2 regions of the Halanaerobium saccharolyticum subsp. saccharolyticum DSM 6643 genome follow, and region 2 is predicted to be linked to the other one. Evidence: a T-box and tRNA genes for the amino acid it is inferred to sense, from the RefSeq annotation. Region 2 holds a T-box; the other holds one or more tRNA genes.
What was found. A T-box is a leader RNA that pairs with one kind of tRNA and senses whether it is charged. The one in region 2 lies ahead of thrS (threonine--tRNA ligase), so its partner is inferred to be a tRNA-Thr.

Region 1: it has a tRNA-Thr gene. The T-box ahead of thrS (threonine--tRNA ligase) is inferred to sense a tRNA for this amino acid. The anticodon was not compared.

What each region holds. Positions count from the first base shown of each region.
Region 1 covers NZ_CAUI01000005.1:212,862-220,339, forward strand. Annotated here, with positions in the region: gene HSACCH_RS01460 (BaiN/RdsA family NAD(P)/FAD-dependent oxidoreductase) at 1-415, opposite strand, end outside; tRNA gene HSACCH_RS01465 (tRNA-Leu) at 559-645, opposite strand; gene HSACCH_RS01470 (methyl-accepting chemotaxis protein) at 811-2,781, shown strand; gene HSACCH_RS14100 (hypothetical protein) at 2,835-3,158, opposite strand; gene HSACCH_RS01475 (proton-conducting transporter transmembrane domain-containing protein) at 3,185-4,102, opposite strand; gene HSACCH_RS01480 (cold-shock protein) at 4,276-4,479, shown strand; gene HSACCH_RS01485 (DegV family protein) at 4,649-5,485, shown strand; tRNA gene HSACCH_RS01490 (tRNA-Thr) at 5,491-5,566, shown strand; gene HSACCH_RS01495 (hypothetical protein) at 5,709-6,431, opposite strand; gene HSACCH_RS01500 (pyridoxal-phosphate-dependent aminotransferase family protein) at 6,721-7,478, shown strand, end outside.
Region 2 covers NZ_CAUI01000015.1:277,387-284,793, reverse strand. Annotated here, with positions in the region: gene HSACCH_RS06710 (LCP family protein) at 61-924, shown strand; tRNA gene HSACCH_RS06705 (tRNA-Val) at 1,108-1,183, shown strand; tRNA gene HSACCH_RS06700 (tRNA-Asp) at 1,252-1,328, shown strand; tRNA gene HSACCH_RS06695 (tRNA-Phe) at 1,334-1,409, shown strand; tRNA gene HSACCH_RS06690 (tRNA-Gly) at 1,416-1,490, shown strand; tRNA gene HSACCH_RS06685 (tRNA-Cys) at 1,507-1,581, shown strand; tRNA gene HSACCH_RS06680 (tRNA-Leu) at 1,652-1,740, shown strand; tRNA gene HSACCH_RS06675 (tRNA-Val) at 1,851-1,927, shown strand; tRNA gene HSACCH_RS06670 (tRNA-Leu) at 1,944-2,032, shown strand; T-box leader at 2,121-2,370, shown strand; gene thrS (threonine--tRNA ligase) at 2,462-4,387, shown strand; gene HSACCH_RS06660 (aspartate/glutamate racemase family protein) at 4,460-5,119, shown strand; gene infC (translation initiation factor IF-3) at 5,319-5,873, shown strand; gene rpmI (50S ribosomal protein L35) at 5,956-6,150, shown strand; gene rplT (50S ribosomal protein L20) at 6,216-6,575, shown strand; gene HSACCH_RS06640 (TrmH family RNA methyltransferase) at 6,580-7,383, shown strand.

The DNA.
Region 1 (7,478 bases), on a different contig from region 2:
TAACTTTTTTTATAGTTGTATCATATATAATTTTAATGTTTTTTGATTTAGCTTCTTTTAGTAAAACATTTAAGATATCTGAAGCTTTATTTGATTTAGGAAAAATTTTACCGCCTCTTGCTTTTCTAAATTCAATTCCTCTATTTTCAAAAAAACGCATTAGTTGTTGATTATCAAACGTATAAAGAGGACCCATTAAAAAAGTATAATTCTCTCCATAATGGTCGAAAAAAAGAGAAATATCTCCTGCATGAGTCAAATTACACTGTCCAGAGCCGCTTATTAAAAGTTTTTTTCCAGCACTAGAGTTCTTTTCTAGAATTATAATATCTTTATTTTGATGATTTTTTGCAGCTTGAATTGCAGCAAAAAGTCCTGCTGGCCCAGCACCTGCAACGATTAAATCAGCTTTCATAATATTTAATTCCTTTCGTTTTTATTGATAGTTTGTAAATTAATATTATAATAATAAATTAAATGGCATTAGTGTGTAACCATTTGGTGACAAATAGAAAAAGACCGTTCAATTAAGAACGGTCATAATCTCTAATATAAAAATGGTGCCGAAGGTGGGACTCGAACCCACACATCCGTGAGGATAACGGATTTTGAATCCGTCGCGTCTGCCAATTCCACCACTTCGGCATCAACATTATTTATTTTAACATAGAAAAATATTAAAAGCAAGAGTTGATTACTTTCTGAAAATTGCATTGTCTTAACTATATGATATAATTTAAATATAATCTAGATAATTTTGATAATATTTTTAAATTTAATTAATTAAATAAAATTAAGGTAGGGATAGAAATGTTTAACTCAATCAAAGGGAAAATTTTAATTGCTATGTCAATTTTGATTATATTTATTGTAGGTGGAACAACTTTAACTTTATATAATCAATCTGAAAATATTTTAGAACAAACAATAATGGCAAGTGCTAAAGAGAATGCCAGACAAAATTCAAATACTATTAATGAATGGTTAAATGGTATAGAAATATTTTTAAAAAATTTAGCTGATTCTAATAATGTTAAAACTATGATGTGGAGCAGTCAAGAAAGACATCTTAAAGAAGCTGATCATTCAGAATTAGAAAATATAATAGTTGCTAGGCTAGATGGGAGAGCTAATGTTGTTGGGGGAGGAAATATTAATATTTCAGATAGAGAATATTTTCAGCAGGCAGTGAAAACAGGAAATGTCAAATATTCAAATGCTCGAAAAAGTGAATTAACTGAGGATAAAGTCATTTCAATTGCTGTACCTATTTTTGATTTTGGAGAACAGGTAGGAGTTTTAATTGGAACTGTTTCTACTGAGTATTTACAGCAATTAATTTCTGAAATGAATATTAATGGCTCAGGTTATGGATGGATTATTAACCAAAATAAAAAAACTATAGCTCATCCATTAGAAAAATACATAGCAAACAGTAGCTTAGCAACCCAAAACCAGAAATTAGTTGATATTAGTAATAGTATGATAGCTAAAAAAAGTGGAGTTGTTAATTACAACATTGATGATCAAGAAAAAATAATAGCATATAATCCTGTGAAAATTAATGGCTGGTCTGTGGCGATGACAGCAGATCGATCAGAAGTAATGGGAGCAATTAATAATTTAAAAAAGAGTAGTTTGATAATTTCTGTAGTGGCTTTAGTAATTGGAATAATTGTTGCAATCATAATTGCTACATACATAGCAAATCCTCTTAATTACGTTACTGAAACAGCACAAAAAATTGCATCAGGTGATTTCACATTAAATATTGAAGATAAATATTTGAAACGCAAAGATGAAATTGGCAAACTAACGAATTCATTTTCAGAAATGATAAATAGTTTAAAATCTATGATTTTAGAGGTTAGAGATGTATCAGATCAAGTAGCAGCTTCAAGCAAGGAATTATCTGCTAGCGGTAATCAGGTTGGAGCCAGTGCAGATGAAGTTAGTAAAGCTATTCAGGAAGTAGCTTCTAATACTGAAGAGCAATCTGTTCAAGTTGAAGAAACTTCAGCTACAATGGACGAATTGATTAAACAAATCACTATGATTAATACTTCTTCGGATGCTATGGATAGACAATCAGTAAATGTAATGGAGAATATAGAAAAAGGAAATCAGGCAATTGATAAATCTGCTGCTGAAATCAATAAAGTTAAGAACAATTCAGAACAAGTGGAACAGGCTATTCATTCACTAGCTGAATCTTCAAAGAGAATTGGGGAAATTGTTAAGTTGATTAAAGATATCTCATCTCAAACTAATTTACTTGCTTTAAACGCAGCAATAGAAGCAGCAAGGGCTGGTGAAGCTGGACGTGGTTTTTCAGTTGTGGCAGATGAAATTAGAGAATTGGCAGAAGAATCAAATAAAGCTACAGATGAGATCACAGAATTAATAGAAGGTATTCAAAAAGATGTAGAGGCTTCTGTAGGAAATATGGCAGAAACAGGAAATGTAGTTGATTCCAGTGTTAATTCTATAGAAGAAAGCGGAACAGCATTTGAAGATATTGAACATACAGCTGAAGTTTTAAGCAGAATAATTAGAAATATAAACAATAAAGCTGAAGAAATGGCTGCAAACAGTGATGATGTAGATAGAGCAATTAGAGAAATTGCTTCTGCAAGTGAGACAGCAGCTGCTAATGCTGAAGAAGTTGCGGCTTCAAGTCAGAAGCAGAATGCTGCTACAGATGAAATTATAATTGCCTCCAAAGAATTGTCAGCGATGGCTGAAAAATTATCAAAGACTATTTCAAAATTTAAAATGTAATTAAAAAGTTAATTCGGTAATAATAATTTGATAATAAAAAATTAATTGAGTTTTTAATGGTTAATCCTAGACATAATTGGAAAACGAATCAAATAAGCAATAATTAGATAAATAAAAGTAGTGAAAAAACCTGATAAGTAATTGAAATTAAATTGGTGACTTAAATATATATTTGCTGTAATAGCTAAGATGATTAACGATAGAGATGGGATTAAAATTGCTAGATTTTCAATGAAAGTTGGCTGATAGTTGCTTTTGATTTTAGTTTTAAAATCAAATTCTGATTCTTTAAGATCTTTAAAAATAATAATCCATAATATTTTTAAAGCATAGGCAACTGTCAGAATGCTTCCTAAATGCAGCAAAAACTCAAACATCGGAATTGAACTTAAAGAATACTTTATTAAATATTTGCTATTATAGCGCCTATAAAAAATGGAAATGCCATTAAAGAAAAAAAAGAAAGTATAGTACTGAATGCATTTATTTTCTGCCTTACTTCACAGCGTTTAAAATTAAAAATTGATGTAGAATTGAATTCTTGAATCCAAATTCCGGCGCCATTAAATAGAGTCGATTTAGCAAAAGCATGAGCAATAATATGTAAAACAGCACCATAATATCCATAAATGTTACCACTACCTATGGCTAGTGTAATAAAACCAAATTGACTTATAGAACTATATGCTAAAATCAATTTATAATTTTTTTCTTCAAGAGCTTTAATTCCTCCATAATAGATCATAATCATACCTAAATAAAGTAAAAACCTATTACCTTCAGTTATAATTCTTAAAAGAGTGATATATCCTAGTTTTGCAACTAATCCAGAAGAAAGAGCACAAAAGCCAGCAGATGAATTTTTATAGATATATGGAAGCCAACTATGAAGTCCAATAATTGCACTTTTAACTCCTAATGCTATAATAAACATTATCTGCAGCCATAGCTCATTTATTGCTCCAATGTATGGATACCCATTTGTATAGGCAGTTAAAACTGTTAAAATCAAAAAACTACCACCTATAAATTGAATCACAAAATATTCCCAGGCTATATTCTTATCATCCCAGGCAAGCATAAGTGAAGTAGTTAATGTAGCAAGTTCCCAACCAATCATAAAAATAAACCAATTTTTTGTAGTAATAACCAGACTAAAGCTGATAAAAAATAAAAAAAACAAAGACAAAAATAATAATCTATATTGTTTGATTTTACTCCAGCTAGAAAGTAGAGTAAAAAGAGTAATTAGAAATCCTGTACTTAAAAATAAAATATTAATATTATTAAAAATGAAATTTATAGATATAAAATTTAGCATCAAATTACCTCCTTTTAAAATTATATCATAGGACATGATTTACTAAAAGTAAATTAACTTTCACATGAGTCAGAAAAATTTGACAAATTAGAACAATAATGATATATTTAAATCACTGAGTATTCTAAACTAGTTACACATACTCAGGTTAAATTTAGGAGGAAGATATTAATATGGTTTACACAGGAAAAGTAAAGTGGTTTGATGAGAAAAAGGGTTATGGATTTATTGAAAGAGAAGACGGTGACGATGTATTTGTACATTTCTCTGCTCTTCAGCAGGAAGGTTTTAAAACTTTAGAAGAAGGTCAGGAAGTTGAATTTGAAATTGTTGAAGGAGATCGTGGACCTCAAGCAGAGAATGTTGATGTTATATAATTTAATATGATAATGTAAGACTGCCCTGGCTATTAATTTAGTCGGGGCTTTTCTATGTCTTATTTGCAATGAAATTTCAATAAATGGTTGATTTTTATTATTAATAGAGATAAAATTATATACTAGAATACCACTATTAAAATACAAATATGTTGGAGGTAAATTTTTTATGGATTTTAAGATAATAGTTGATAGCTGTTGTGATCTGTCAGCAGAATTAAGAAAAAGATTTGATATTTCAACAGCACCATTGTCGATAGATATTGATGATAAACATTTTGTTGATGATGAGAATCTGGATCGAGAAAGTTTAATAGCTGCAATGCGAAATAGTAGTGAAGCCCCTAAAACTGCAAGTCCAGGGCCAGGACCTTTTTTAGATTTATATCGTAAATATCAGAATATTTTTGTAGTTACTCTTTCTAAAGAACTTAGTGCAACATATCAAAATGCTGTACTTGCAAAAAAATTATTAAAAGAAGAAGCAGGAGATAAATTTGTAAAAGTTTTCAATTCATTTAGTGCCACTGTTGGAGAAACAATGATTGCTTATAAGTTAGGTGAATTAATTGAGGCTGGTTTAAATAGAGATGAAATTGTAGAAAAAGCTGATAAATATATTGATGAAATGCAAACTCTATTTGTATTAGATTCACTTGATAATTTAATTAAAGCTGGTAGAATGGGAAAACTAAAAGGAAAGATTGCTTCATTTTTTAATATTAAGCCGGTTTTAGGAGCTACTCCTGAGGGAACTATAACTCTTCTTGATAAAGCAAGAGGAAGTAAGAGAGCAATCAGTAAGTTGATCGATAAAATTGGAGAAAAGGGAGAAAATTTAGAAGAGAAAGTGCTTGGGATTGCCCACTGTAATGCCTTGGAAAAAGCAGAATATATTAAGGATCAGGCAGCAGAGAAATATAATTTTAGAGAAATTATTATAGTAGAAACAGCAGGCATTAGTACAGTTTATGCTAATGAAGGTGGAATAGTACTAGCCTTTTGATAAATGCCGGTGTAGCTCAACTGGCAGAGCATTAGTATCGTAAACTACAGGCTGCAGGTTCAAGTCCTGTCACCGGCTCCATTGATATAACCAAAATTATGTTGATTTAATAATTAAAAAGAATTTTTTTTGTAATATTAATTAAATAAGATAGCTAAGTAGATTTATAAGCTCTATCAGAAATTAAATTCTAATAGAGCTTTATTATTTTTTAATAATCATTTTAAGCTTTCCATGCTTCAACAAATTTAGTTAATCCCTGCAGAAAAAATCCTCCTGCTACCCAGTAATAAACTAATTCAGGATTAGAAATTATTAGCATTCCAACAATAATATAAATTAAACCTGAAAATATTAAAGTTATTTTATTAGTTTTATCTACTCCTTCTGCCAATTTGTCCACCCCCGTGATTAAAACATTTGAGTCATAATGTTGTAGAATTTTATTTTTGGGATTAAAATTTTTAAGATGAGGTCTTAAATCTTTCCAAAAATCTGGAAAAAAGATTATATTCATAAAAACTCCACCTAAAAGTAAACTTAATAGATAAGTAGTGCTGTGCCAATAATCGCCCCAACTTAATAATAAACCAATTTCATCCATAAACAACCCTAAACCAATCCCATACATTAATGCATTATCTTTACGATCTGTAGATGCTGTTTGTGTTATAGAAAACCAGCCAGCTAAAGCAATTAAAACTATACCAATATATAAATGATGAATATGATATCCAAAAAGTATAATATTTGTGCCGATATAAAACTGTATATCTCCTGTCTTGGCAGCAGTTGAAGCCGCACTTCCAGCAGACCCAGCGATTATAACAGCTAGTCTAATAATTAGGAATGTTAAGAGATAAGAACTACTTATAATAAATGGAATAGCTTTATCTTTTTTATTATTTATCCCATTATTTTTTTCTTTTGTAGTAATTAAGATCACCTCCACCTATCTATTTCATTTCAAGTATAATAAACACTTTCTTTTATTGCAAACAGATCTATAAATAAAATAATCTATTATTAGATAGAGCAAAATTATTATAAGTTTTATTAGTTTCTTTTTAAAAATAATTGAATTATTGTTAATAAAAGAGGTTAGAGTGTTAAGTTAAGGATAATCGACTTAAATGGAAAATGATGCAGCAGTTTTTAGCTTTATTTAGCTTGACAATCTCCTGTAAAAAGTTATAAAATCTATATTAGACCTTAAAATTATGGGAGTGATTTTTGTGAGTGATTTATTAATTATGACACCCGGTCCAACTGAAGTCAGCGAAGAAGTTAGACGGGCAATGAGCAAAAAAATTACCAACCCAGATCTTGATCCTGAATTTTTTGATTTTTATCTTGGTGTTAGTTCAAAACTACAGCAGGTAATGAAAACCAAAAATGATGTGATTATTATGAGTGGGGAAGGGATTTTAGGATTAGAATCTGCCTGTGCTTCTTTAATTGAGCCCGGGGACAAGGTTTTAGTTTTAGATAATGGAATCTTTGGTAGAGGATTTGCAGATTTTGCTGACTTATATGGAGCAGATGTCACAAGGTGGGAATTCCCATATGATAAAGAAATTAATATAGATGAATTAGAATCAAAGTTGGCAGTAGAAAATGATTTTAAATTTGCTACTTTTGTTCACTGTGAAACTCCGACTGGGATTATAAATAATGCTGGTGGAATTACTAATTTATTAAACAAATATAATATCTTATCTGTTGTAGATTCAGTTTCTGCAATTGGAGGAGTGCCGATAGAAGTTGATAAATGGGGTATTGATATTATTTTGGGAGGTTCTCAAAAATGTCTTTCAGTTCCCCCTGGCCTTACTTTTATGAGTGTTAGTGATGCAGCCTGGGACGCAGTTAATAATAGAGAAACTGTAGTTAGAGGTTATTATACAAATTTACAGCTCTGGCAGAACTGGTATGAAGAAAAATATTTTCCTTATACTCAGGCAATTAGTGATATATATGCTTTGGATGCTGC
Region 2 (7,407 bases):
CAGGAATTGAACTTATAATCACGAATATTAAGAATATGAGGGAATAAGGAGGCAATAACATTGGCAGACAAAAATACACAAGATAATAAAAATACACAAGATAATCAGGAATCCCCCAAAAAACATAAATGGCTGGGTATTTTAATTATATCCTTACTTTTATTATTCATTGGTCTTACAGGTTATTATTTAGAAAGTGGTTTAAAACCACTTGCTAATGGAAATGGTGATTTATCTGAAATGGAAGCGGAACAATCTTTATTTGATCAGATATTGTCTATTTTAGGAATGGGAGAAAGTGATTTTGATCAAGATTTAAACATCTTATTTGTTGGATTAGATGACGAAGAAAGTGTTGCTCTGGGGACTATCGAAGCTGATTCTATAGTTTTAGGAAGACTGAGACCTAAAGCAAATAGACTGCAGTTAGAGTACATAAATGAAAATTCAAAACATGAAGACAAGATATTAAAAAAATACAGTAAAGAAGATATTCAAATTGCTGTTGAAGAGATAACAAAAACAGAGATTGATTATTATGTTTATGTTAACTATCAGGGATTTGAAAAAGTAATTGATGAGTTAGGTGGAGTTCAGCTTAAATTAAAAGAAGATGTTAAAGTTCCTGGTTTAGGACTCGATTTAAAAGCAGGTAATAACCTTTTAGCTGGAAAAGAAGCTTTGAATTTTGTTCGCTGGAGCAGCTCTAATTATCTTCCCAGATCTGAAAGACAAAAAATGTTAATTCAAGCTGTAGTAGCTAAATTAAGAACAAATAATATAATGTTTAATGTTAAAGAACTTTATAATACTATTGTAGAGAGTTATAATTCTATTGAAACAGATATTAATACTGTACTTGCTGCAGAAATTTTTAATTACATCCGTTCCAACCCGCAATTAGAGTTAGAGTTTATTGATTAAATTAGAAAAAATAAGCTTTTAAGAAAAAATTATCTGTAGTCGATTTTACAAGTATTTAGTAGTATATTTAACATAGAATAATTTAATTACTGATAATAGCTGATATTAGATTTTGACTTGAACTGTGTTTTTATATATACTAGTTATTGCTGACGCGGTAATTATACTTTTGTTACTGCAGATGGGCGAATAGCTCAGTTGGGAGAGCACCTGCCTTACAAGCAGGGGGTCACAGGTTCGAGCCCTGTTTCGCCCACCATTTTTATTTGTAAATATAATAATTAAGAAGTGAAAAAGATTTTTATCTTTTAAGATACTTCTTAGCACGGAGGTGTAGCGTAGCGGTTTAACGCGCCGGCCTGTCAAGCCGGAGATCGCGGGTTCAAATCCCGTCTCCTCCGCCATTTTAGGTGGGATAGCTCAGTCGGTAGAGCAGTGGATTGAAAATCCACGTGTCGACAGTTCGATTCTGTCTCTCACCACCATTTTGTGCGGGAATAGCTCAGTGGTAGAGCATCACGTTGCCAACGTGAGGGTCGCGAGTTCAAATCTCGTTTCCCGCTCCATTAAATTGCAGTTTTGGGCGGCATAGCCAAGTGGTAAGGCAGAGGACTGCAAATCCTTTATTCGTCGGTTCAAATCCGTCTGCCGCCTCCATAATTACTTTACAAAGTGCAATTCTATTGATATAATACATAAATGTTACAGGTTAAATATTTTAATATATGCCGGGGTGGCGGAATTGGCAGACGCATCGGACTTAAAATCCGGTGGGAATTTATTCCCGTGTCGGTTCGAGCCCGACCCCCGGCACCACTTTTTTTACATATTTAACTTTTATTATTTTATTAAAAAGAAAAGTGATGCTGCTAAAGTAATTATAGCAAATGATGATTTTAAAATAAGTGCTAACTTAAATTTTTTAAGTTGGTATAGCTCAGTTGGTCAGAGCGCTACGTTGACATCGTAGAGGCCAGTGGTTCGAATCCACTTACCAACACCATTTTAATAATGTATAGGCCGGGGTGGCGGAATTGGCAGACGCATCGGACTTAAAATCCGGTGGGAATTTATTCCCGTGTCGGTTCGAGCCCGACCCCCGGCACCACTTTTCCACATTTATTGTGGATTTTTTTATTTGCTTAAATATTTGACTTTTTAAGAAATTAGGAATATAATAATAAAAAATAAAGAATTTAAATGCTTTGATAGGGAAGAGTAAATTTTTCTGACAGTTAAAAGAGAATTGTGCCGGCGGCTGAAAGCACATAACTGAACAGCAAATTGAAAACCACCCTGGAGCAGATAGGAGGAATAAAGTATTTCTATCCGGCTAAACCGTTATCCTGTTAAGTGAATAATAATTTTATTTATTCTAGATTTCATTTTAGAATTTATATAATTATTATTAACTAGAGTGGAACCGCGCAATCCGTCGTCTCTAATCTGAGATGAGGGATTTTTTTAGTTTTATAAAGGATTTTAGTATTAAAATAGTTTAAAATAATTTTAAGTGAAATTTTAAGGAGGAGAAGAAATGGAAAAAGTAAAAGTAACACTACCAGATGGATCAGTTAAGGAATATGATGCTGGTACAACAGTAAAGGATGTAGCTTATTCTATTGGTAGTGGTTTAGGTAGAGATGCAGTTGCTGGTGTAGTGGACGGCGAAGAGGTAGACGCTAATTATCCAATCGAAGAGGATGTTGAGCTTTCAATTATTACAATTGATAGTGATCAGGCATTAGAAATTTTAAGACATACCGCCTCCCATGTTATGGCTCAGGCAGTTAAAAGACTTTATGATAAGGTTCAGGTTGCAATTGGGCCTGCAATAGAAGATGGTTTTTACTATGATTTCAATTTAGAAGAAACTATCAACGAAGAATCACTAGTAGAAATTGAAGCAGAAATGCAGAAAATTATTGACGAAGATATTGAAATTGAAAGAAAAGTTCTGCCGAGAGATGAAGCGATAGCTTTAATGGAAGAAAGAAATGAAAAATATAAGCTGGAATTAATAGAGGAGTTAGAAGACGAAATGATTAGTCTCTATTTCCAGGGAGATTATGTAGATCTCTGTCGTGGACCTCACCTTCCTTCAACAGGCTATGTAAAAGCATTTAAACTAATGAATGTAGCTGGAGCTTACTGGCGTGGAGATGAAAACAATGAAATGCTGCAGCGGATTTATGGTACAGCATTTGCAAGCGAAAAAGATTTAGAAAAATACATCAACAGAATGGAAGAGGCTAAAAAACGTGATCACAGAAAATTAGGTAAAGAACTTGATCTTTTCAGTATTCAAGATGAAGGTAGAGGTTTTCCATTCTTTCATCCTAAAGGAATGGCTTTAAGAAATGAATTGGTTGACTTCTGGAAAGAAGAACACCGTAAAGCGGGTTACGAAGAAATTAAAACTCCAATAATTTTAGATGAATCACTCTGGCATCAATCAGGTCATTGGGATCATTACAAAGATAATATGTACTTTACTGAAATAGATGGTGAAACACATGCTGTTAAACCAATGAACTGTCCTGGTGGAATTTTAGTTTATAAGGATTCTATGCATAGTTATCGAGAACTTCCAATTAGAATGGCAGAATTAGGCTTAGTTCATCGTCACGAAATGTCAGGAGCTTTACATGGCTTAATGAGAGTTAGAAGTTTTACTCAAGATGATGCTCACATTTACTGTCTGCCAGATCAAATTGAAGAAGAATTAAGCGGTGTAATTAAACTTGTAGATAGATTATATAGTGCTTTTGGCTTTAATTATAATGTAGAATTAAGTACTAAACCAGAAAAAGCAATGGGAGATGACGCTCTCTGGGATGAGGCTACAGATGCTTTAAGAAATGCTGTAGAAAAAAATGATTTAGATTATGAAGTCAACGAAGGCGATGGAGCTTTTTATGGTCCTAAGATTGACTTTCATTTAGAGGATAGTATAGGTAGAACCTGGCAGTGTGGAACTATTCAGCTTGATTTCCAGATGCCCGAAAGATTTGACCTCAGCTATATTGGTCAGGATGGAGAAGAACATCGTCCTGTAATGATCCACAGAGCAATTTATGGTAGTATTGAACGCTTCATTGGAATTTTAATTGAGCACTTTGCCGGTGCCTTTCCAACCTGGATTGCACCAGTACAGGTAGAAATAATACCGGTATCTGATGATCAAATAGACTATGCTCTAAAAGTAAAAGAAGCACTAAGTCAAGAAAAAATTAGAGTTGAAGTTGACAGCCGCTCGGAGCAGGTTGGGTACAAAATTAGAGATGCTCAAGTTAAGCAAATTCCATATATGTTAATTGTTGGAGGTCGGGAAGAGGAAAATGAGACAGTTTCTGTGCGAGACAGACGCGAAGGTGATTTAGGTACAAGCAAACTCTCTGAATTCAAAGCTAAAATTTTAGAAGAAATTGAAACTATGGCTATTAATCAAGACGAATTATAATAAGCAGATTATTATACCCCGGTTTTAAAACTGGGGTATAAATTACATATTTTTAACTGGGGGTTGATTTTTTTGGAAAAAATAAAATTAGCAGTAATTGCAGGGACTCCATATGATACAATGCTAGGTAGAGATTATTATAGTTCAAAAGGTTATGATATTGTATCAGCCTATACCTCAGAAAGTTCAGCTGAGCAAAATAAACTTCAGTACAGCAATCCGGAAAAGCTGCAGCAGATTACTCTTGATAAGATTATGGAATTAAAAGAGCAGGGAGCCAAAGCAGTGATTATTTATTGTAACTCTTTAAGCGCTGTTTTAGACAAAGAAGATTTAATTAGAAGTTCTGGCCTAGCCTTATTAACTCCTTTAGATGTTTATAGAAATCTTTCTGTTTCAGCATCTAAAAAAATTGCAATTTTAGCTGCTAACTCACAGAGTGCTGTTAAAATAGAAAAAATAATAGCTAAAAATAATTCTAAAACAGAATTTATTACAGCGGGAGTTATGCCTATTATAAACGCTATTGAAGCAAAAATTGAGCCTGGAAATATTTATGATGACCATGGTCTCAAGGAATTAATAAACTCTTTTCAAAAAATGGGAGCCGACTATCTCTTACTTGGCTGTACTCATTTACCATATTTAAAAAATGAAATTGATGACAATTTTGAAAAAATTATTGATCCAGCAGATGAAATTTTAGATATGCTTTTAGAACAAATTTCTTGACAGACTAAGTACCCTATGCTATACTAATTAAGGAAAAGAAAGTAGAAACGCCTGTTTCTCACCAGTCAGAACTGGTTAATATCAGTATTTCCGCTTTGAGTTTAGCTCTCAGCGGGAGTAGTAGACCTATCTTTAGGATGGGCTATCTTTAGCTGATTATTGAATTTAACGGGTGGTTTCTACCACTCGTTTTTTGTATATTTGTTGTTTTTTTATATCACTCAGGAGGTGCATAAATATCGTTAATGATTTAAGAGTTAATGATCGCATTAGAGCAAGAAAGGTTCGTCTGATCGATCAAGAAGGAGAGCAAATTGGTATCAAGTCATTGAATGACGCATTGGATCGTGCTGCAGAATATGGTATGGACTTAGTAGAAGTTGCTCCACAGGCTAATCCACCTGTATGCAGAATTATGGATTATGGTAAGTATAAGTACGAACAGGCTAAGAAAGAAAAAGAAGCCAAAAAGAACCAGAATGTAATGAATGTTAAAGAAGTTCAGATGGGTGTTAAAATTGAAGATCACGATTTTAACGTTAAGTTAAAGCAGGCCCGTAGATTCCTCAACGATAAGGATAAAGTTAAGGTAAGAATTCGTTTTAGAGGAAGAGAAATGATGCATAAAGAATTAGGATATGATCTTATGGATCGTTTAATTGAACAGACTAAAGATATTGGTAAAGTAGAAAGTAAGCCTAAAATGGAAGGTAGAAATATGATGATGTTTCTAACTCCAGAGAGTGACAAATAGTAAATAATAAAATATCTAATAAATTTTTAATTTATAAGATATTTATCGATTAATAATTATTACAGTATTAGGAGGTTAAATCATGCCAAAGCAAAAAACACACAAAGGTATTGCTAAAAGAGTAAAAACTACAGCTAATGGTAAGCTTAAGCATCACAAAGGATTTCACAGTCATATTTTAACCAAGAAATCCGGTAATAGAAAAAGAAATTTGCGCAAAGCTAAGTTATTGAATAAGACATATCAAAAGAAGTATAAATCATTATTACATGGATAATCATAATTAATAAAATAGTATAAAAAATAATATATGTTAAAATTTTGGAAGGAGTGTCATTTAAGATGCCACGTGTAAAAAGAGGAAATAAGGCGCGTAAGCGTAGAAAAAAAGTTTTGAAGATGGCTAAGGGATATTTTGGATCCCGCAGTAAATTATATCGTCCTGCAAATCAGGCAGTAATGAAGTCTCTACATTATGCATATAGAGATAGAAGAAATAAAAAGAGACAATTTAGAAAGCTTTGGATTACTAGAATCAATGCAGCAGCTAGAAATGAAGGTCTTTCTTACAGCCGTTTCATTAATGGTTTAAGACAGGCTAATGTAGAAATAGATCGTAAAATGTTAGCTGATCTTGCAGTTAATGATTCTGACGGCTTTGCTGATTTAGTAGATCTAGCAAAAGAGCAGTTAGGAAATTAATTAAATGAATATAATCAGCAGTTCTCAAAATGATAAGATTAAATATCTAAATAAGCTTTACCGGAGCAGAAACAGACGTAAGGAAGGTGTCTTTATTCTCGAGGGTAAAAGGCTTATTGAGGCTGCGTTAGCAGGAGGAGCAGATTTTAAAAAGGTCTTTCTTACTCCTGCTTTTTTTAAATCGGCTGAAAATGATAATCTACTGGCTGATTTAAAATTAAAGGCAGAGTTTATTTATCTTGAAGAAAGTCTTTTAAAAGAAACTGCATCTACGGTTAATCCACAGGGAATTTTAGCAGTAGTAGAAGAGTCTGTTTTCAAAGGTGATTATTTTTATCAAAAGGCAGATAAAATATTGCTTTTAGATAGAATTCAAGATCCTGGTAATATGGGAACAATGATTCGAACAGCTGTTGCTGCAGGCTTTGATGGGATAATTGCACTCAAGGGTTCTGTAGATATCTATAATCAAAAAGTTATCCGAGCTACTATGGGAGGAATTTTTTCTATAGCTATCAGACAGAAGCTGAGTCAGGAAGAATTTTTAACTGAAATTGGAAAAGAAGCTGCAGACTACGAACTACTGGCAGCTGATATTGAAGCTGAAGAATATCATTTTGAGCATAATTACAGCAATCAATTAATTTTGATGATTGGTAATGAGGCAAATGGGCTGGATTCTAAACTTATGGATGCTGCCACTTCAAAAATAAAAATTCCACTGGCAGGAGAAATTGAATCTTTAAATGCAGCAGTTGCTGCTTCAGTTATTGCTTTTGAAATACTTTCACAGCAGCTTAAATTGTAATTTTAAACTTTTAAATTTTTTCTT